Spiractinospora alimapuensis: one gene and its partner. The protein of the gene in region 1 interacts with the protein of each later gene in a pairwise test. Links are inferred from orthologs where the notes say so. Each region holds a gene or a part of one and is shown on either strand. Other genes may lie near its edges.

The links.
Region 2: the proteins of ligA (region 1) and leuS interact in binary tests that used the Escherichia coli proteins (3 or more experiments, as listed by UniProt). The link is inferred for Spiractinospora alimapuensis from one-to-one orthologs.

Annotation. Positions count from the first base shown.
Region 1 is NZ_CP072467.1:4,928,138-4,937,815, reverse strand. Bases 6,705-9,678 are described here. They hold ligA (NAD-dependent DNA ligase LigA), read right to left. Parts: upstream 9,259-9,678; coding sequence 7,150-9,258; downstream 6,705-7,149. Other genes in these bases: J4H86_RS23105 (methionine synthase), read right to left, coding at 9,382-9,678; J4H86_RS23115 (putative bifunctional diguanylate cyclase/phosphodiesterase), read right to left, coding at 6,705-7,004. In the rest of the region: Asp-tRNA(Asn)/Glu-tRNA(Gln) amidotransferase subunit GatB, read right to left, coding at 1-519; J4H86_RS23130 (thioester domain-containing protein), read left to right, coding at 925-2,118; Asp-tRNA(Asn)/Glu-tRNA(Gln) amidotransferase subunit GatA, read right to left, coding at 2,363-3,844; Asp-tRNA(Asn)/Glu-tRNA(Gln) amidotransferase subunit GatC, read right to left, coding at 3,883-4,182; more of J4H86_RS23115, read right to left, coding at 4,935-6,704. UniProt on the Escherichia coli protein: DNA ligase that catalyzes the formation of phosphodiester linkages between 5'-phosphoryl and 3'-hydroxyl groups in double-stranded DNA using NAD as a coenzyme and as the energy source for the reaction.
Region 2 is NZ_CP072467.1:5,412,450-5,422,260, forward strand. Bases 3,639-6,745 are described here. They hold leuS (leucine--tRNA ligase), read left to right. Parts: upstream 3,639-3,999; coding sequence 4,000-6,492; downstream 6,493-6,745. Other genes in these bases: J4H86_RS25215 (hypothetical protein), read left to right, coding at 6,599-6,745. Also shown: J4H86_RS25195 (FAD-binding oxidoreductase), read left to right, coding at 1-1,352; J4H86_RS25200 (SAM-dependent methyltransferase), read left to right, coding at 1,408-2,670; J4H86_RS25205 (hypothetical protein), read left to right, coding at 2,678-3,118; more of J4H86_RS25215, read left to right, coding at 6,746-7,009; J4H86_RS25220 (hypothetical protein), read left to right, coding at 7,491-8,417; J4H86_RS25225 (TetR/AcrR family transcriptional regulator), read right to left, coding at 8,433-9,026; J4H86_RS25230 (acyl-CoA dehydrogenase family protein), read left to right, coding at 9,173-9,811.

The DNA of each region.
Region 1 (9,678 bases):
GGCGCGGTTGTAGTCGACGGTGGAGTAGTCGGCGCCGTGGATGCGGCCGGTCTCACCGATGTGGGTGGTCTTGCCGGTGTCCTCTTCCATGTGGACACGTTCGATCCCCACCCGGACGACCGTGGTCTCCCCGTCGGGGGTCTCCACCTCGACGTCCAGGTAGCCGTCCGAGCACAGCGGCTCGTCGTACTGGGAGATCTGGTAGTTCTTCGGCATGTCGGGGTAGAAGTAGTTCTTCCGCGCGAAGCGGCACCAGGACGCGATCGAGCAGTTGAGCGCGAGGCCGATCTTGATGGTGCTCGCGATCGCCTCGGCGTTGACCACGGGCAGGGCGCCGGGGAGCGCCAGACACACGGGGCACACCTGCGAGTTGGGTTCCGCGCCGAAACCGGTGGGACACCCGCAGAACATCTTCGTCGCGGTGTTCAGCTCGACGTGCGTCTCCAGCCCCATGACGGGCTCGTAGTCCGCCAGGGCCGTCTCGTAGTCCAGGACACCGTCGGCCGCCACAACACCCATGGTCTTCGCTGTTCTCCGCTCGATACGTCCGTGCGGCGGGCGAGCCCGCCCCTACCGCGAATCCTCCGTGAGCAGCTTAGCGGAGTCGGGGTTCCCGCCGGGCCCGTCCATTGGGCACAGCGCCACGCTACGGAGCGCTACGAACCCGGATGGTGAGACCGTTACCGTCGTCACACGGAGTTTTCCAGTGATTCCGGCGAAGTGGTTGGATCGGGGTAACTGGGGCGCTAGCATCTGGCGTTGCGGTAGTTGAATCTATGTCGGCGGATTGATCACCCAAGGTGATCACCGTTGGCGCCGGGCCGACGTGAAGTTCGCCTGTGGCGCCGTAGCGCAACCTACCCCTGCTCTTCAGGTGTGCGCTCCGTTTCCGTTTACCCCCTACATCCGCATGGACGTCACTCAATGACTACTTCTTCTGCCACGCGTTCCCGTTGGGGACGCCGCGCGTTCAGCGCGCTGACGGCATCCGCGCTCATGTTCGGGCTGAGTGCTTCCCCCGCGTTCGCCGATCCAGTCACCGGTGAGTACGAAGGCAACGGCGAAGTCGGCCACGCCATCACCATGGGCGGCGGCTCCATCACCGCCCAGATCTTCGACCTCAAGCTCGACACGGGCGAGACCCTTCGCACCTACTGCATCGACTACGACACTCCCATCCGTCGTACGTCCTACATCGAGGACGACTGGGCGAACTACCCCGGTCGCGGCGACTTCGAGGCCGAGGCCGGCAAGGTCCACTGGATCCTGCAGAACTCCTACCCGCAGGTGGGTGTGGAGGAGCTGGAGAACCGCACCGACGCCGAGGAGCTGACGGACAAGGACGCCCTCTCCGGTACCCAGGCCGCCATCTGGCACTACAGCAACGGCAAGGACCTGGACCCGAAGGAGGACCAGCCGAACGTCACCGCGGTCTACGACTACCTGGTCGAGAACGCGCAGGACCTGCCCCAGTCCGACGGTGAGGAGCCTACGCTCGCCATCGACCCGGACGAGGCGTCGGGTACGGCCGGTGAGATCGTCGGCGCGTTCGAGGTGAGCACCAACCGCTCCGGTGTTCCGCTGGACCTCGAGGGCCCCGAGGGCCTGGAGCTGGTGGACCTGGACGGCGAGCCGATCGCCACCGTCGACGACGGTGACACCTTCGGCGTGCTCGTTCCGGAGGACGCCGAGCCGGGCGAGGCGACGATCTCGGGTTCGGTCTCGGAAAGCACAGAGGTCGGCCGGCTCTTCAAGGGCGAGACCGAGGAGACCCAGACGCTGATCACGGCCGAGGGCGACGCCCACGTGGCCGAGGCCGCGGCGACCATCTCCTGGGACGGCGCTCCCGACGACACCGAAACCCCGCCGCCGGACGACGACGAGGAGACCCCTCCGCCGCCGGAGGACGACGAAACCGCTCCCCCGGAGGACGACAAGGAGACCCCGCCCGAGGAGGACGAGGGCGGCAAGCCGGAGGACGACAACGAGGGCGGTCTTCCGGTCACCGGTTCCACACTGACCGGCCTGATCATCGCCGCGGTCGTCGCCCTGGGCGGTGGCGGTCTGGCGCTGTACCTGGCGCGCAAGCGCCGTGGCGGTCTGCCTGTCCAGGGCTAGGACCGTGTAGGACGCATCGGTGTGGCCGTCCCTGACGGCTCCATCGCAGAGCTGGGGCCTCGGACTGAGTCCGGGGCCCCAGTTCGTGTTCGTGGTCCCGGTCGGCCCGTCGGACGCGTCATGCCCGCTCGCCGCCACCTGGACGCGGCGTTCCGCGCGGTGAGGCGGACCGAAGGCCCGGACCCAAAGGAGGAGGGGGCCGCCGACCCGGGTCGGCGGCCCCCTCCTCGGAGACGGTGTCGCGCTACGCCGGGGCGTAGGGGCTGCGGGACAGGAGGTCCCCGCCCCAGGTGTCGCGCAGCGCGGCCTCGATCGCGCCACCCACCTGGTAGGCACGGTCGTCGCGCATCGCCGGGGCCATGACCTGGATTCCCACCGGGAGGTTGTCCTCGGGGGCGAGACCGCAGGGGACCGACAGCGCGGCGTTTCCCGCCAGGTTGGTCGGGATGGTGCACAGGTCGGCGAGATACATGGCCATCGGGTCGTCGGTCCGCTCCCCGATCGGGAACGCGGTGGTCGGCGTCGACGGCGAGATCAGCACGTCCACGTCCTCGAACGCGGCGTCGAAGTCCCGCTTGATCAGCGTCCGCACCTGCTGCGCCGAGCCGTAGTAGGCGTCGTAGTAGCCGCTGGACAGGGCGTAGGTGCCGAGGATGATGCGCCGCTTCACCTCCGGGCCGAAGCCCTCGGCGCGGGTCAGCGACATGACGTCCTCCGCACTGCGGGTGCCGTCGTCGCCGACGCGCAGCCCGTAGCGCATGGCGTCGAACCGCGCCAGGTTGGAGGAAGCCTCGCTCGGCGCGATCAGGTAGTACGCGGCGAGCGCGGTGTCGAAGCTCGGGCAGGAGACCTCGACGACCTTCGCTCCCAGCGACTCCAACAGTGCGACGGTCTCGTTGAACCGCTGCAGCACACCCGCCTGGTAGCCCTCGCCCCCGAGTTCACGCACTACACCGATCCGCAGGTCGGACACGTCGGTGCGTTGGGCCGCCTGCACCACCGGCGGAACCGGACGGTCGATCGACGTGGAGTCCCGCGGGTCGTAGCCCGAGAACGCCTCGTGCAGCAGCGCCGCGTCCAGCACGTCCCGGGCGAACGGGCCGGGGGTGTCGAGCGAGGACGCGAAGGCGATCAACCCGTAGCGGGAGGAGCTGCCGTAGGTCGGCTTCCCGCCGACAAGGCCGCAGACGGCGGCTGGCTGCCGGATGGAGCCGCCGGTGTCGGTGCCGGTGGCCAGCGGGGCGGCGAATGCCGCGACGGCGGCGGAGGAACCGCCCGAGGAGCCGCCGGGGATTCGCGTGGTGTCCCAGGGGTTGCGGGTGGGGCCGAAGGCGGAGTTCTCCGTGGAGGACCCCATGGCGAACTCGTCGAGGTTCGTCTTGCCCAGGATGACCATGCCGGCGGCACGCAGCCGCGCGGTGACGGTGGCGTCGTAGGGCGGAACCCAGCCGTGCAGGATCTTCGACCCGGCGGTGGTGGGAACCCCCTTCGTCGCGAAGATGTCCTTGTGGGCGACGGGAACGCCGGCGAGCGGGCCCATTTGGGCACCAGCGGCACGCTGCTCGTCGACTTGGCGTGCCTGCTCCAGCGCGCCCTCGGCGTCGACGTGGAGGTAGGCGTTGATGTCGGACTCGACCTGGCCGATGCGCGCGAGATAGGCGCGGGTGGCGTCCACGGCCGAGATTTCGCCCGCCGCGATGGCGCGGCCCAGTTGGGCGGCGCTCATCCGGATCACCGCGGGGTCAGCGTGCCCCAGTACGTCACTCACGCTTCCTCCTCCAGGATCCGCGGCACTCGGAACCGGCCGTCCTCGACCGCGGGCGCCCCGGAGAGCGCCTGCTCCTGGTTCAGGCCCGGCTGGACCTCATCGACCCGTTCGACGTTCTCCAGCGGCAACGCGTGGGAGCTGGGCGGGATGTCGCTCGTCGCGACCTCTTGCACCTTGGCCACCGAAGAAATGATCACGTCCAGTTGGGACGCGAGGGTATCGAGTTCCTCCGGCGGCAGCGCGAGCCGCGATAGCCGGGCGAGGTGAGCGACCTCATCGCGGGTGATGGCGGGCATCAGAAACCACATCTTTTCAGGGACACTGCTTCAGGGATACTGCTGTCTCGGTCTGGAGCGCCCCTCAATCCTAGAGCGTGTTCACCCACGACCGTGCCCGCCCGAGGACACGGTGCGTTCCGCGCACCCTCCCCCTCACGTGCGGGGCAGACGTGGTGTGCGTCCAACGAGTCCACGCGTCCCGACCGTTCACCCGGTCGCCTTCCTCCGCATCGATCGGACCGACCATGCGCCGACGTGTTCGGTCCAACGCGCGAGCGTCAGCCGGGGGGCGCCCCCGCTCGTCGGGACAACCCGCCGCGCACCGCCTCCCGCGTTCGTCCGTAGCCGGCGCGGGCCACCCGCTCCACGCCGAGGGCTCGGCTGTCCACGGACGGTGGGGCGTGACGGTCCGGTCCCACCACCCGGCATCCACCCCGAGACCACCACTCCAGCGAACGTCCTCTCCCCGCCCCGGGCAGGGAGGACGGAGCCGCACGATCACCTCATCGAAGAACCAGGAAGCGTGCCCAGGGTGAACCTTGGCGACGCGGGCGCCCACCGCGACTCTGGACGGATGGTGGACTCCCCCGTCATTGGGGAGTGACCGCACGCTCGCGCGCGCACCCGGGTTGAGCCACGGATGGATCGAAGGTGGAACCCGCTCGCGTGGACCCGCGGCCATTCGTCCCGAGTTCGGGGCGCACCCCACACTCTCCCCACCTGAACGAGCGGCTCCTCGCCTCCCCGACCGGGGAGGCGAGGAGCCGTGGTCACGCGATCGAGGAGCCGGGGAGTTCGCGGTGGCCGGAGTTGGAGGCGTGGTGGTCCATCCAGTGGCGGACCTCGGAGGCGGCCAGGGGGTGGCTGAAGAAGTCGCCTTGGGCGGCGTAGCAACCGATGTCGCGGAGGGCGTCGGCCACGCGCACGTCCTCGACCCCTTCGGCGACGACGCGCATGCCGAGGGTTCCCAGGAGGTCCACGACCGAGACGACGATGGCGTGTCCACCGGTCGCGTCGGCGATGCGGCCCACGAGCGAACCGTCGATCTTCACTTCGTTGATGGGGAGGCCGGGGAGTTGGGACAGGGTGAAGTGCCCGGTCCCGAAGTCGTCGAGGGTGAGGTGGAGTCCCATGTGGGACAGGGCGAGGAGGTTGGGAAGCACGGCGGCGTGCTCGGTGACGAGGATGCGTTCACTGATCTCCAGGCGGATCGCCTCGGGTGGCACGCTGTGGCGGCGTAGCCCGGCGGCGATCACGTCGGGGAGGGTCGGGTCGAGGAGCTCCCGGGCGCAGAAGTTGATGGCGACGGGGACGCGGAGACCCTCCCGCCACCATCGGGCGACCTGCGGCAGGGTCTGGTTGAGAATCTCCTGGGTGAAGCTGCGCACCACGTAGGACTGCTCGACCAGGGTGATGAACTCCTCCGGACGCAGCAGTCCGCGGCGGGGGTGACGCCAGCGGACCAGGGCTTCCAGGCCGACCGGCCGGTTCTCCGCGAGACCGAGTGTGGGCTGGTACAACATCTCCAGCTCGTCCTCGACCAGCGCACGGCGGAGTTCACTGAACAGGCTCAGGCGGGCCGCCGAGTTGTGGTCCTTCTGCGCGGAGTAGGACTCGACCCCGGTGCGCCGGGTCTTCGCGACGTACATCGCGACGTCGGCCCGCTGCAGCAGCAGCTCGAAGTCGGCCGCGTGTTCGGGGTACAGCGCGATGCCGACGCTGGCCTCGAGGTCGAAGTCCATGCCCTCCAGGCGGATGGGTTCGGCGAGCGCGACCCGCAGCCGGGCCGCCACCTCACGCGCGGAGAGGGAGTCCCGCACGTGGGGCAGTAGTACCGCGAACTCGTCGCCGCCGAGACGGGCGACGAGATCACCGGGACGGACCGACTGGGTGAGCCGGTGGGCCACCGCCCGCAGCAGACGGTCACCCGTGGGGTGCCCGAGGGTGTCGTTGACCTCCTTGAACCGGTCCAGGTCCAGCAGCAGGAGACCGACCAGGTGGTCCAGACGGCGTGCCTCCTGCAGGGCCGCTTCGGCACGTGCGTTGAGGAGCTTGCGGTTGGCGAGTCCGGTCAGTTCGTCGTGGTTGGCCTGGTGCTCCCGCTTCACCGAGAGAATCGCGCTGCTGTGCAGCGCGGCGAGGGGGAAGAGGAACAGCGGCACCAGCCACACCGACCAGGCCATGGTCACCGCCACCAGCGGGGCAAGGCTCAGTAGCACGCTCGCGGTGAAGACGCGCTGGCCGAGGCCGGCGCGCAGCACGTGGGTCAGGGGTTGGCGCAGGTGCATGGCCTCGCCGCAGTCCCCGATGAGGAGGGTGACCACGAAGTAGGTGGCCGCGGCCGCCGCCACCGCGAGCAGGTCGGCCCACGTCTCGGGGACCCACATGAAGCTGGCCGCCGAGGGCTCCAGCAGGCGCAGGACCGCGTCGGCGACGCCGAAGCCCAACGTGTACTGGGCGACGGTGAATCCGATGCGGTGCGGTCCCACTCCACGGGCCGCCCCGACCGCCGCGGTCGCGATCGTCTGCACCAACGCCGCCGCGGGCAGTCCCACCGCGATGACGAGGGCGAACGAGAAGGGGAGCGAGGTGGGGGCCGTCGATGACACCAACTGGTGCGTGGTGGAGATCGGCCGCAACTCCCCGATGATGACCAGGCCGAGCAGAACCCAGGTGAGCGGGTTCGTGGCGAGGTAGACCAGGCCCGTCGAGCCCAGCCAGTAGTACACGGCCAAGGCCAGCATGACGGCCCCGGCGATGGTCGTACCCGTCAGGTACAGCCATAACGGGGTTCCGACCCGGGGAGGGACGAGGTCCCGGGCCTCGGTTGAGTTCGTCATCGTCGTACGGCCGCCTCCGGGACTCAAGCTGTCAAGGGGGAAGGAGGAGGTCGACCGGCCCACGTCGTTGGGAGGCCAGTCGACTCGCCCCACCGTCCAGCTTACGGCGCGTGCTTACCTTCTGTCTTCAGACATCAACGTCAAGTTATTCCCCGACGTGGGCGGCACCGCGCGCGGCGTCAGCTCCTTCCTCCAACAGGGTCACGAACCCTTCCTCGTCGAGGACGGGAACCCCCAGCGCAACAGCCTTGTCGTACTTGGATCCCGGCGCGTCGCCCGCCACCACGAAGTCGGTCTTCTTGGACACCGATCCGGAGACCTTTCCCCCCAGATTCTGGACGGCCTCCTTCGCGGAATCCCGGGTGTACCCCTCCAGCGACCCCGTGATGACCACTGTGGTGCCCTCGAGGGGACGGGGACCCTCAGCGCCCTCGTCCCGCATCCGTACCCCGGCTGCCCGCCACTTCGCCACGATGTCGCGGTGCCAGTCCACGGAGTACCACTCGATAAGCGAGCGGGCGATCGTGGGACCCACCCCGTCCACGGCCGCGAGTTGTTCCTCCGACGCGGAGAAGATGGCGTCCATGGCGCGGAAGTGGCGCGCGAGCTCCTGGGCGGCCGTGGGGCCGACATGACGAATGGACAGGGCGACCAGGACGCGCCACAGTGGCACATCTCGCACCGCACGAAGCTGCTCGAACAGTTTCTCGGTGTTCTTGGTCGGAACCGAGTCCGGATGGGCGGCGGTGGGTTTGGTGTAGAAGAACGACACCAGTTCACGTTCGCCGGTGAGTTCGCCCTTGCGCTTGACGTCCCACCACATGCGGACGTTGGCGAGCTGCTCAGGGGTGAGGGAGAACAGGTCGCCCTCGTCGGTGAGGGGAGGCCGTGCCGGCTCGTCCGGTTTGGTGAGCGCGGTCGCGGCCTCATAACCGAGGGCGTCGATGTCGAACGCGGCACGTCCGGCGAGGTAGAAAAGCCGCTCGCGGAGCTGGGCGGGGCAGGAGCGGGCGTTGGGACAACGGATGTCCACGTCCTCCTCCTTCATCCGACGCAGCGTCGTGCCACACTCCGGGCACTCGGTTGGCATAACGAACGGACGCTCTGTTCCGTCCCGCTTGTCCGGAACCGGCCCGAGGATCTCCGGGATCACGTCGCCCGCCTTGCGCAACACGACGGTGTCGCCGATCAGGACACCCTTGCGCTCGACTTCTTGTGCGTTGTGCAGGGTGGCGAACTCGACCTCCGAGCCGGCGACGTGCACGGGACGCATGACCCCGTAGGGAGTGACCCGCCCGGTGCGCCCCACGTTCACCCGGACGTCCAGGAGCTCCGTGGTGACCTCCTCGGGGGCGTACTTGTAGGCGATCGCCCACCGGGGCGCGCGGCTCGTGGAGCCCAGACGGCGTTGGGTCGCGGTGTCGTCCACCTTCACCACGACGCCGTCGATCTGGTAGGCCGGCTCATGGCGGTTGTCCGCGTAGTAGTCGATGAACGCGTGCACCTCGTCCGCCGTGGAGACGACGCGGTAACGGTCGCTGATGGGCAGGCCCCATTCGCGGAGCATCTCGTAGGCGTGGGACTGACGGTCGAAGGTGACGCCGGTGTGCGCGCCAACCCCGTGCGCGATCATGCTCAGGGGGCGCTGCGCGGCGACCCGTGGGTCCTTCTGCCGCAACGAGCCGGCGGCGGCGTTGCGGGGGTTGGCGAAGAGAGCCTTGCCCTCGTCGCCGAGCCGGACGTTCAGCGCCTCGAATTCGGCGACGGGCAGGAAGACCTCGCCCCTGACCTCAAGGAGTTCCGGCACCCTGTCTCCGGCCAGCCGGGTCGGCACCGCCTCGATGGTGCGGAGGTTCGGGGTAATGTCCTCGCCGACCCGCCCGTCTCCGCGGGTGGCGGCACGCACCAGGCGCCCGTTCTCGTACACCAGGTCCACGGCGAGGCCGTCGATCTTGAGTTCGCACAGGAACGCGTCGATGGCGACCTCGTTGGACGCGCGTTGGATCCAGGCGCTGAACTCCGCCCGGTCGAAGGCGTTGTCCAGGCTCTCCATCCGCTCCAGGTGCTGTACCGGCGCGAAGTCGGTGCTGATCGGGGCGCCGACCTTCTGGGTCGGCGAGTCCGGAGTCTGGAGGTCGGGGTAGCGGCTCTCCAGGTCCTGGAGTTCGCGCATCATGGCGTCGTACTCGGCGTCGCTGACGATGGGGCTGCCGAGGTAGTAGCGGTAGCTGTAGTCGTCGAGATCCTGGCTCAGCTCGGCGTGACGCTCCCGGACTCCCGAGGGCGGTGCGGGTGCCGTGTTCGTGTGGCTCGTCCGTTCCGCGGTGTCGAACTCACTCCCGTTGTCCGCGCTCACTGCGGTGCCCACCCTTTCTGGTTATCCCGCGAGGGACCCTTCCGGGTCCTCCCGCAACACTCGTGCGGCGGCACTCGCGGCCTCCAACGCGGCCCGCGCGTTGCGCGCTGACGCCCCCGCGAGGCCACAGCGCGGCGTGAGGACGACGGCCTCGGTGAGGGTCTCCGGTGCGAAGCCGATTCGGTGCCACATCCGCCGCACAGTATCGACACTAGCGGCAGGGTGAGACAGTACCGTCGCAGGTGAGGGCGTGGCGGCCGACGAATTGACCTCATTTTCACCGATGCCCACCACCCCGAGCCACAGCCCCATCCCGCC
Region 2 (9,811 bases), 490 kb from region 1 along the record:
AACGCTTGCGCCGCGAGTTCGCGCGACTCCCGACCGACTCCCCGGTTCGCCTGGCCAAGCCGACGTCGAACCTGTTCCGGTTCGGTCGCGCGGACGACGCGGCCCGGCTCGACGTCAGCGCGTTCACGTCGGTGATCGAGATCGACCCCGACGCGCGGACCGCCGAGGTCGGCGGGATGACCACCTACGAGGACCTGGTCGCCGCGACCCTGCCCCACGGGCTGATGCCTCTCGTCGTGCCCCAGTTGCGGACCATCACGCTGGGCGGTGCCGTCACCGGTCTCGGCATCGAGTCGTCCTCGTTCCGCAACGGGCTGCCACACGAGTCGGTGCGGGAGATCGAGGTCCTCACCGCGGACGGCGACGTCGTCGTCGCCCGCCCCGACAACGAACATCGCGAGCTATTCCGGGGCTTCCCGAACTCCTACGGCACCCTGGGCTACAGCCTGCGGCTGCGCATCGAGCTCGAGCCGGTCAAACCGGCCGTTCACCTGCGCCACGTGCGGTTCACCAACGCGGAGGACGCGATGGCGGCGATCTCCCGCATCAGTGGGGAACGCGCCTATGAGGACCAACCGGTGGACTTCCTCGACGGAGTGGTGTTCGCTCCCGACGACATCTACCTCACCCTCGCCCGGTTCGTTGACCGAGCGCCGTGGCTCAGCGACTACACCGGGCTGGACGTCTACTACCGCTCGATTCCCCGCTACGCCGGCAACGGTCCCGGGGACTACATGACCACCGAGGCCTACCTCTGGCGGTGGGACACCGACTGGTTCTGGTGTTCGCGCGCCTTCGGGGTGCAGAATCCCGCGGTGCGGGCTCTGTGGCCCCGCAGGTTCAAACGGTCCGACGTCTACCGCCGTCTCGTCGCCCTCGACCGTCGCACGGACTTCAGCCGCCTCCTCGCCCACTATCGCGGACGCCCACAGAGCGAACCCGTCATCCAGGACGTCGAGGTCGGAGTCGACCGCGGGGCCGAGTTCCTCGACTTCTTCCACCGCGACATCGGTATGAGCCCGATCTGGATGTGCCCACTGCGGCTGCGTGACGAGCGCACCTGGCCGCTCTACCCGTTGGAGCCCGAGCAGCTCTACGTGAACTTCGGGTTCTGGGGGCTCGTTCCGCGGCGTGGAGCCCAGGCCAAGGACCACTACAACCGACGGATCGAATCCGAGGTGACGCGACTTGGCGGGCACAAGTCGCTCTACTCGGACTCCTTCTACACCCAGGACGAGTTCTGGCACCTCTACAACGGGGCGGCGTACCGCGAACTCAAAGCGGCGTACGACCCAGGGGGGCGTCTGCTCGACCTCTACGCGAAATGCGTTGGCAACGGGCGGGGAGCCTGATCCAATCGGGCACCGTGCCAGCGCGGAAGACTGATCGAAGAGGAGTCTGGACGAAATGCGGCTTGCCGAGATCTTCGAACGAATCGTGGGCCCCGAAGCTCCAGTCCGGTTTCGGGCGTTCGACGGTAGTGAGGCAGGAGACCCCACCAGTGACGTCTCCATCGTGATCCGCACCCCGGTCGCGCTCAACTACCTGGCCGGGTCACCGGGGGCGGTCGGACTCACCCGCGCCTTCGTGGCCGGACACATCGACGTCGAAGGCGACATGTACACGGCGTTACGCCGGATGTCGGAGCTGACGCTCGTCGACAGCGTGAGCCCAGGCCAGGTCCTCGGCTTGGTGCGGGACATCGGCTGGGTCAAGTTCGTCAACCGGGTACCCCCGCCTCCCCAGGAGATGCGCCGCGGTCGACTCCTAGGGCGGGGCACCCGTCACTCCAAGTCGCGCGACGCCGAGGTCATCCACCACCACTACGACGTGTCCAACGAGTTCTACGAGCTCGTCCTCGGTCCCGCCATGACCTACACGTGCGCGGTGTACCCAGGGACCGACACGTCGCTGGAACAGGCACAGTGGCACAAGCACGACCTCGTCGCCCGCAAGCTGGGACTCGAGGAGGGCATGCGGCTCCTGGACGTCGGCTGCGGTTGGGGCGGCATGGTCATCCACGCGGCCAAGGAGTACGGGGTGCGGGGACTCGGCGTCACCCTCTCGGTGCAGCAGGCCGAGTGGGCGCAGAAGAAGATCGCCGAACTCGGTCTCGAGGGGCTGGCCGAGGTGCGCCACCTCGACTACCGCGACGTCCCCGACGGTTCCTTCGACCGGGTCAGTTCGATCGGGCTGACCGAACACATCGGCAAGAAGAACGTGCCGGACTACTTCGCGTCGCTGTACCGCAAACTGAAGCCGGGCGGCCGTCTGCTCAACCACTGCATCACTCGTCCGGACAACCACTCCCCGGCCCGTAAGCCCGGCGGCGTCATCAACCGTTACGTGTTCCCCGACGGTGAACTCGAGGGGCCGGGCTGGCTGAACACGGAGATGAACGAGGCCGGCTTCGAGGTCCGACACCAGGAGAACCTGCGGGAGCACTACGCCCTGACACTGCGGGACTGGAGCGCGAACCTCGACCGCAACTGGGAGGCGGCCGTCGCCCAGGTGGGGGAGGGGACGGCGCGGGTGTGGCGGCTGTACATCGCCGGCTCGCGACTGGGGTTCGAACGCAACGTGGTGCAGCTCCACCAGATCCTCGGTGTCAAACTCGACGGGACGGACGCGGGGATGCCCCTGCGTCCCCGGTTCGAACCTGGGGGATGATTCCACCATGGATCCACAGTCCGAGGGAATGAAGAGCCTCACGATCTCACTGATCGAGGCCTACGTAGAACGCGACGCCGACGGAGTGGAGGAGCGCTCCGCCGCCATTCTGCGTGACGGCGTGGACGCGGCACTCTCCGACCTCAAGGTCTTCGCCGCGTTCCTCGCCAGACGCGTCCAGGAGACCGGACTCGCCTGGCGGCCCTCGGACTCACGCGAGGCCGTCGCCCGGGCCGTCGCCGACATGCTCCCCCCGGAGATCGAGCTCGCGGTGGTGTCGGCCTGGGAGGCACACGCCCTGGGTGAGGAGGAGGCCGCGGAGCAGTTCACCCGCGGTGACCCACAGATCCGTCTCCACATGCTCGCGGCGTTCTGCGCCGCGATCGGACAGGCGGTCTACGAACCGGCCGAACTCATCTCCACGCTCCGGCTCGCCGCCGGACTGTGACCGCGGCTCGCCCGACCGGTCGCCGTGTGCGGCCGGCCGGGTGGGAGGCCCCAGGGAAACGGGGCGTCAGTCCTCCGAAACCCGAACCAGCGTCGCCGAGCCGGGCGACTCGTCGGTGTCGCTGATCGCGATCTCCGAGAGTCGCCAGGACTCCGCGCCGAGGTCCAGGGTGTCGCCCAGGGTCAGACGTCGGGTCTCGTCCGGCGTCGGAGCGGACGTTGAGGATCACGACCGGATCCTCGCTGTTCTCGAACGCGGTGACCTGCACGGTCCACGGCGTCTCGTCGTCGGTGAAGGTCTGGGCGATCCGCTCGTCCAGCCGGACCCGATCCTCGTCGGGGCCGACAGTGGGGGCCACACTCGAGTCCGACGCGACCGTCGCGTCGTTCTGGGGGGGAGGAGTGACAGCCAGTGAGCCCGAGCGCCACGCACAGAACCACCGCGGCGAGCACCCGGGGCCGTTGAACGTAGTCCTTGGCAGGCATGGCGGAATCCCCCAGCAGGATTGTCGTTGGTGGTCGCTGCTCCGGATGACCCGTCCGGGTTCGCCGGAGCGGGCGCGGTGGCAGCGGAAGGCGCGCAGCGAGCGGTGCCTCGCCGTCCGTAACATTGTGACACCCCATGGCGGCGGTTGTGTGCCAGGACAGCCCATCCGATAGCGGAGTGACAGCGGATCGTTACGGGATGACGACTGGTGTGGCCTTGGCGACACCAATGAGTCGAAGGGGCATCCCCCGGCACGCTAACCTTGGGAAATCAGGGCGAGACACCCTGGCCGCCCCAGCGAGAACACGCTGTCGGCCAGAGGACGGCGCCGGACTCCCGGTCGCGAGCCCGTTGACGATGCCCCGCGCACGACCCGGTAGAGGACGACGCACGCGATGACAATGGTAGACGGAACGCAGGCCCAGGGCGAGGCGTACGACGCCCAGAGCCTGCAGGACAAGTGGCAGCGGCGCTGGACCGAGGACAATCCGTTCACGGCGAGCGAGGACCCGACCGACAAGCGGCCGCGCTCCTACGTCCTCGACATGTTCCCCTACCCCTCCGGTGACCTCCACATGGGCCACGCCGAGGCGTTCGCCATGGGCGACGTGGTCGCGCGCTACCGGTTCCAACTGGGCGAGAACGTGTTGCACCCCATCGGCTGGGACTCCTTCGGGCTGCCCGCGGAGAACGCGGCCATCCAGCGCGGAACCCACCCCGCGGAGTGGACCTACGCCAACATCGAGACCCAGGCCGCGTCCTTCAAGCGCTACGCGGCCTCCTTCGACTGGTCCCGGCGGTTGCACACCAGCGATCCGGAGTACTACCGCTGGAACCAGTGGCTGTTCCTGCGGTTCTTCGAGCGCGGCCTGGCGTACCGCAAGGGCGGCCTCGTCAACTGGTGCCCCAAGGACCAGACGGTCCTGGCCAACGAGCAGGTGGTACAGGGGCGCTGCGAGCGTTGCGGCACCGAGGTGGTGCGTCGCAGCCTGGACCAGTGGTACTTCCGGATCACCGAGTACGCCGACCGACTGCTGGACGACATGGCGCAACTGGAGGGCTGCTGGCCCGAGCGCGTGCTCACGATGCAGCGCAACTGGATCGGCCGTTCCCACGGTGCCGACGTCCACTTCCAGATCGAAGGTCGCGAGGAACCGGTCACGGTCTTCACGACCCGGCCGGACACGTTGTACGGCGCGACCTTCTTCGTCGTCGCGGCGGACGCCCCGCTGGCCGAGGAGCTGTGCGCGCCGGAACGACGCTCGGAGTTCGAGGCCTACCGCGAGAAGGTCGCCAAGCTGAGCGACATCGAGCGCCAGTCCACCGAGCGGCAGAAGACCGGTGTGTTCCTCGGACGCTACGCCGTCAATCCGGTCAACGGGGAGCAGATCCCCGTGTGGGCCGCCGACTACGTTCTCGCTGACTACGGCCACGGCGCCATCATGGCGGTCCCGGCGCACGACCAGCGGGACCTCGACTTCGCGCGGACCTTCGACCTGCCGGTGCGGGTCGTGCTGGACACCGGCGAGCCCGATCCGCGGGAAACCGGGGTGGCCACGGTCGGCGAGGGCACCATGGTCAACTCCGGTCCGTTGGACGGGCTCAGCAAGACCGACGCCATCGAGCGCATCGTCGACGTCCTGGCCGAGCGCGCGACCGGCAACGCGACGGTCAACTTCCGCCTGCGTGACTGGCTGCTCTCGCGGCAGCGCTACTGGGGCACACCGATCCCGATCATCCACTGCCCCGACTGCGGCGAGGTTCCGGTCCCCGAGGACCAGTTGCCGGTCACCCTCCCGGACCTGCGTGGCGCGGACCTGGCCCCCAAGGGGGTCTCTCCACTGGCGACCGCGACCGACTGGGTGAACGTCGACTGCCCCTCCTGCCAAGGGCCGGCGACCCGGGACACCGACACCATGGACACGTTCGTCGACTCGGCCTGGTACTTCCTGCGGTACTGCTCTCCCCGCATGGACAGTGCCCCCTTCGACAGCGACGCCGTGAACGCGTGGGGACCGATCGACCAGTACGTCGGCGGCGTCGAGCACGCGGTGCTGCACCTGCTGTACGCGCGGTTCTTCACCAAGGTGCTCCACGACATGGGCATGATCCGCTTCACCGAGCCCTTCACCCGGCTGCTCAACCAGGGCCAGGTCATCAACCAGGGCAAGGCGATGTCGAAGTCGCTGGGCAACGGGGTCGACCTGGGCGTCGAGATCGACAACTACGGTGTGGACGCCGTGCGGCTCACCATGGTGTTCGCCGGTCCTCCCGAGGACGACATCGACTGGGCCGACGTCTCGCCCGCCGCCTCCCTGCGTTTCCTGAGCCGCGCCCTGCGGGTCATGACCGAGGCGGGCGCCGCCTCCGAACCCGGCAGCGACCCGGCCAGTGGCGACATCGCCCTGCGTAAGGTCACCCACCAGACCATCGACAAGGTCACCACCGCGATGGAGGCGTTCCGGTTCAACGTCGCCGTGGCTCGCCTGATGGAGTTGGTGACCGCCGCCCGCAAGGCCATCGACGCGGGCCCTGGAGCGGCGGACCCGGCCGTGCGTGAGGCCGCCGAGACCATCGCCGTCGTGCTGTCCCTCGTCGCCCCCTACGCCGCGGAGGAAGGCTGGGAACGCCTGGGCGGAAAGGGCTCGGTCTCACTGGGCAACTGGCCTAAGGCCGAACCCGACCTGCTGGTCCAGGAGTCGGTGACCTGCGTCGTCCAGGTCCAGAGCAAGGTCCGCGACAAGCTGGAGGTCGCCCCCGACATCGACGACGCCGAACTGGAACGCCTCGCCCTGGCGTCGGAGAAGGTCCAGGCCCACCTCCAGGACCGCGAGATCCGCCGCGTCGTCGTCCGCGCCCCCAAGCTGGTGAACATCGTCGTGGGGTGAGCTCGAAGCACCCGGTGAGTGGACTTCGGAATATGTTCCGAACTAGTCTGTTGGTATGTGTACGCCAACGGTCCCGTTCTCAGACCTGTCGAAGAACGCCACTCGGGTGCTCGACACGTTGTCTCGCTCTCATCGCGTGCACGTGACCCGTCGTGACGGTGAGGACCTGTATCTGACGACGGCGCGCCACGAGCGGCACCGAGACGAGACGGTCGATGTCGCCGCGCGGTTCCTCGTCGCTCTGTCCCAGAGTGCCGAGGGCGAGTTGATGGTGCGCCGGGCTTTCCCCGATGTCTTCCCGTGGGTTCGTCACCTGTCGGACGCTGAACTCGGGGAGTTCGCCTCCGACCTGATCTCAGCAACCCGTGACGCCGCTGAACTCGATGTTCACGCTGCCTTACATCGCATCATCATCGAATGGCGAGCGACGGCCCGAATTCTCGCCGATCCGGAGCTGACGGAGAAGCTGACGACGGCTCTGCCCGACGAGGACCATGGGTGTGTGGCCGAGCCGTGAGTCCCAAGCGTGGCGACGACGTCGCGCCCCCTCCCGTTGGAGACGAGTGGAGACTGCGGTTCGCCACGAACGAGGCGGCCAAAGGATGGGGGAGTCTGTCCGCCGAGGCGCCGGGTAACACGCGCCGGTGTTTCGAGGACCTACGGCGCGACCCACGGTGCCTCAATCAACCTGACCGTCAGCACCGGTTGCGCGGACGACTCGCCAACGGGGTCTTGGGAGGAGTCGGGTATCCCCAGTGGGAGTTCGAGGTGACCGCGGGGGGACGGGTTCGGTACCTCGTTGACGAAGGTCGGCGCATCGTGCATGTGGTGTACGCGTCCCCTCGCCATCCCAGGGACACGGAGTAGACCTCCGGCGGTCCCACGGAGGTGCGGGGCGGCTCGGGTATGGGAAGCGCGCTTTTCTTCCGTTCTCCTGCGGGGCGGGGGTGGAGGCGGAATACTGCTGCGCGTAGCGACGAATCCCCCTGGAGCATTCCATGACCTATTTCTCTGTGCTGGTTACGGTCAAAGAACGCGAAGAGCTGGACGCGGTGGTCTCCGTGTTCGACGCGGCGCGGCGGGTCGCCCCCCATCGCCGGCCCCTGGATCCGCGCGAGCTCGCCAACGCGCGGGCGTGGGCGCGATCTGAGGAGACACGGGCGCCGGGGGTGGACCCCGACCAGGTGGACGACCACGAGGGGCAACGGACGCTCCTCGCCGCGTACCTGGGAGAACCGGTGGACTTGGCGCACGTGGACGGAGAACCGGTGTACTCCGTGACGAGCAGCGCGAATCCCGACGGACGATTGAGCTCGTGGACGGTGGGAGGTGGGTTCTCCCACACCTTCCGGGCCGTGGATCCCGCCCATCCCGACCTCGTGCGTGGGGCCCGCCGGCGGGACAAGCCGCCGGCGCACCGCATGGAGTGGGTGGACGGCGGACCCAAGTGGTTGCTGGACCTGGAGGCCACCCGTTCCGCGGCGGCGAGCTACGCCACCGAGCTGTTCGACCGCTACACCGAGATCGCGTCCGAGCACCCGCCGGCCGAGGGGATGTCGGCGTTCCTCGCCCGGCACGAGGCGGACCCGGAGGGCTACCCACGGGAGAGGCTGCGCGAGGAGTACCACGCCCAACCACTGGTTGGCGCGTTGGACAAGGCGGGCCTGGGTGGGTTCTTCGACTGCCCCATCGACATCTTCGCGGTGGGACGGGACTCCTATCTCGCCACCCATCGTGACGCGGCGATTCCCGCCTGGGCGTTGGTCACCCTGGAGCGGGAGTGGGTCGCACCGGGGGAGATCGGTCGGTTCGGGACCTCCACGGAGTCCAGCGACGACCTCGCCGCCTACCAGCGGCGCACCAACGCCTATCTGGACGCGCTCCCTGACGACGCGTGGCTGATCCAGCTCGAGTGCCACAACTAGGGCACTCGGTTCTGGCTAGGGGCTGGGTACCGTGGCGCGCACCTGGGCCATTGCCGAGTCGAACCGGTTCCAGACCTCGCCGCCGGCCGTGAGGTCGGCACGGTCGGGGAACGGCGTGCGCAGCCAGGACCGCAGTACGTGGTTGTGTGCCGAGATCACCGCGGCGGCGAAGATCTCGGCGGACAGCAGGGCCCTGCCGTCCGTGGCGCCGCCGCTCAGGTAGTGGCTGAACGCGGCCTGGTAGCGCGCGGTCATCGCGATCTCGCGGTCGCGCAGGCGCGGGTGCGCCCGGACGAGTCGATGCCGGTCGATGGTCACGGTCGGAGCGCTGACGTAGGCCTGGAAGACGAGCCGTGCGGCGGCGCACACGGTGTCCGACGGCCGGTCCGGCGACGCCGCGAGGAACCGTTCCACGGTGGCGAGCAGGTCGTCGTGTTCGGCGAACAGGACGTTCTCCTTGCCGCCGAAGCGCCGGAACAGGCTGCGTCGGCTCATCCCGGTGGCGGCGGCGAGGTCGTCCATCGTCGTCGCCTCGTAGCCGCGCGTGGTGAACAGGTGCACCGCCGCGAGAACGACCTCCCGGCCGGCGCCCACCGACATCGCACGCATCGTATCTCCCTCCACCTGATGTCCCCCCACACCGTGGACGGGTATGTCCAGGACCACCACTCGACGCTATCCTGGCACCGCGTGCCATGGTGAGGCACATGGTGACGCGCGGGTGTGATGATGGCGACGACGATGATGGAGGGCCCGTGGCTGACGTCGACTACTTCTCGATCGGTGCGGACAACGAGGAACTGCGCTCGGTGGTGCGGGAGCTCGCAGCGGACAAGATCGCCCCACACGCCGCGGAGGTCGACGAGCGCAGCGCGTTTCCCCAGGAGGCCTACGACGCCCTGCTGTCCTCCGACCTGCACGCGGCGCACATCCCCGAGGAGTACGGTGGCGCGGGCGCCGACGCGCTGGCGACGTGCGTCATCATCGAGGAGGTGGCGCGGGCCTGCGCCTCGTCGTCGCTGATCCCCGCGGTGAACAAGCTGGGCACCATGCCGCTTCTGCTCGCCGGGTCCGACGAGGTCAAGCGGCGCTACCTCCCACCGGTGGCCCGGGGGGAGGCGATGTTCTCCTACGGGTTGTCCGAACGTGAGGCCGGTTCCGACACGGCGAGCATGCGCGCCCGCGCGGTCCGTTCGGGCGATGACTGGATCCTGAACGGACAGAAGTCCTGGATCACCAACGCCGGACTCAGCGACTACTACACCGTGATGGCGGTGACCGACCCCGACGGTCCTCGTGGACGCAACGTCTCGGCGTTCGTGCTGCACGCCGACGACGCCGGGTTCACGCTCGGTGAGCCGGAACGAAAGCTCGGGATCAAGGGGTCACCCACC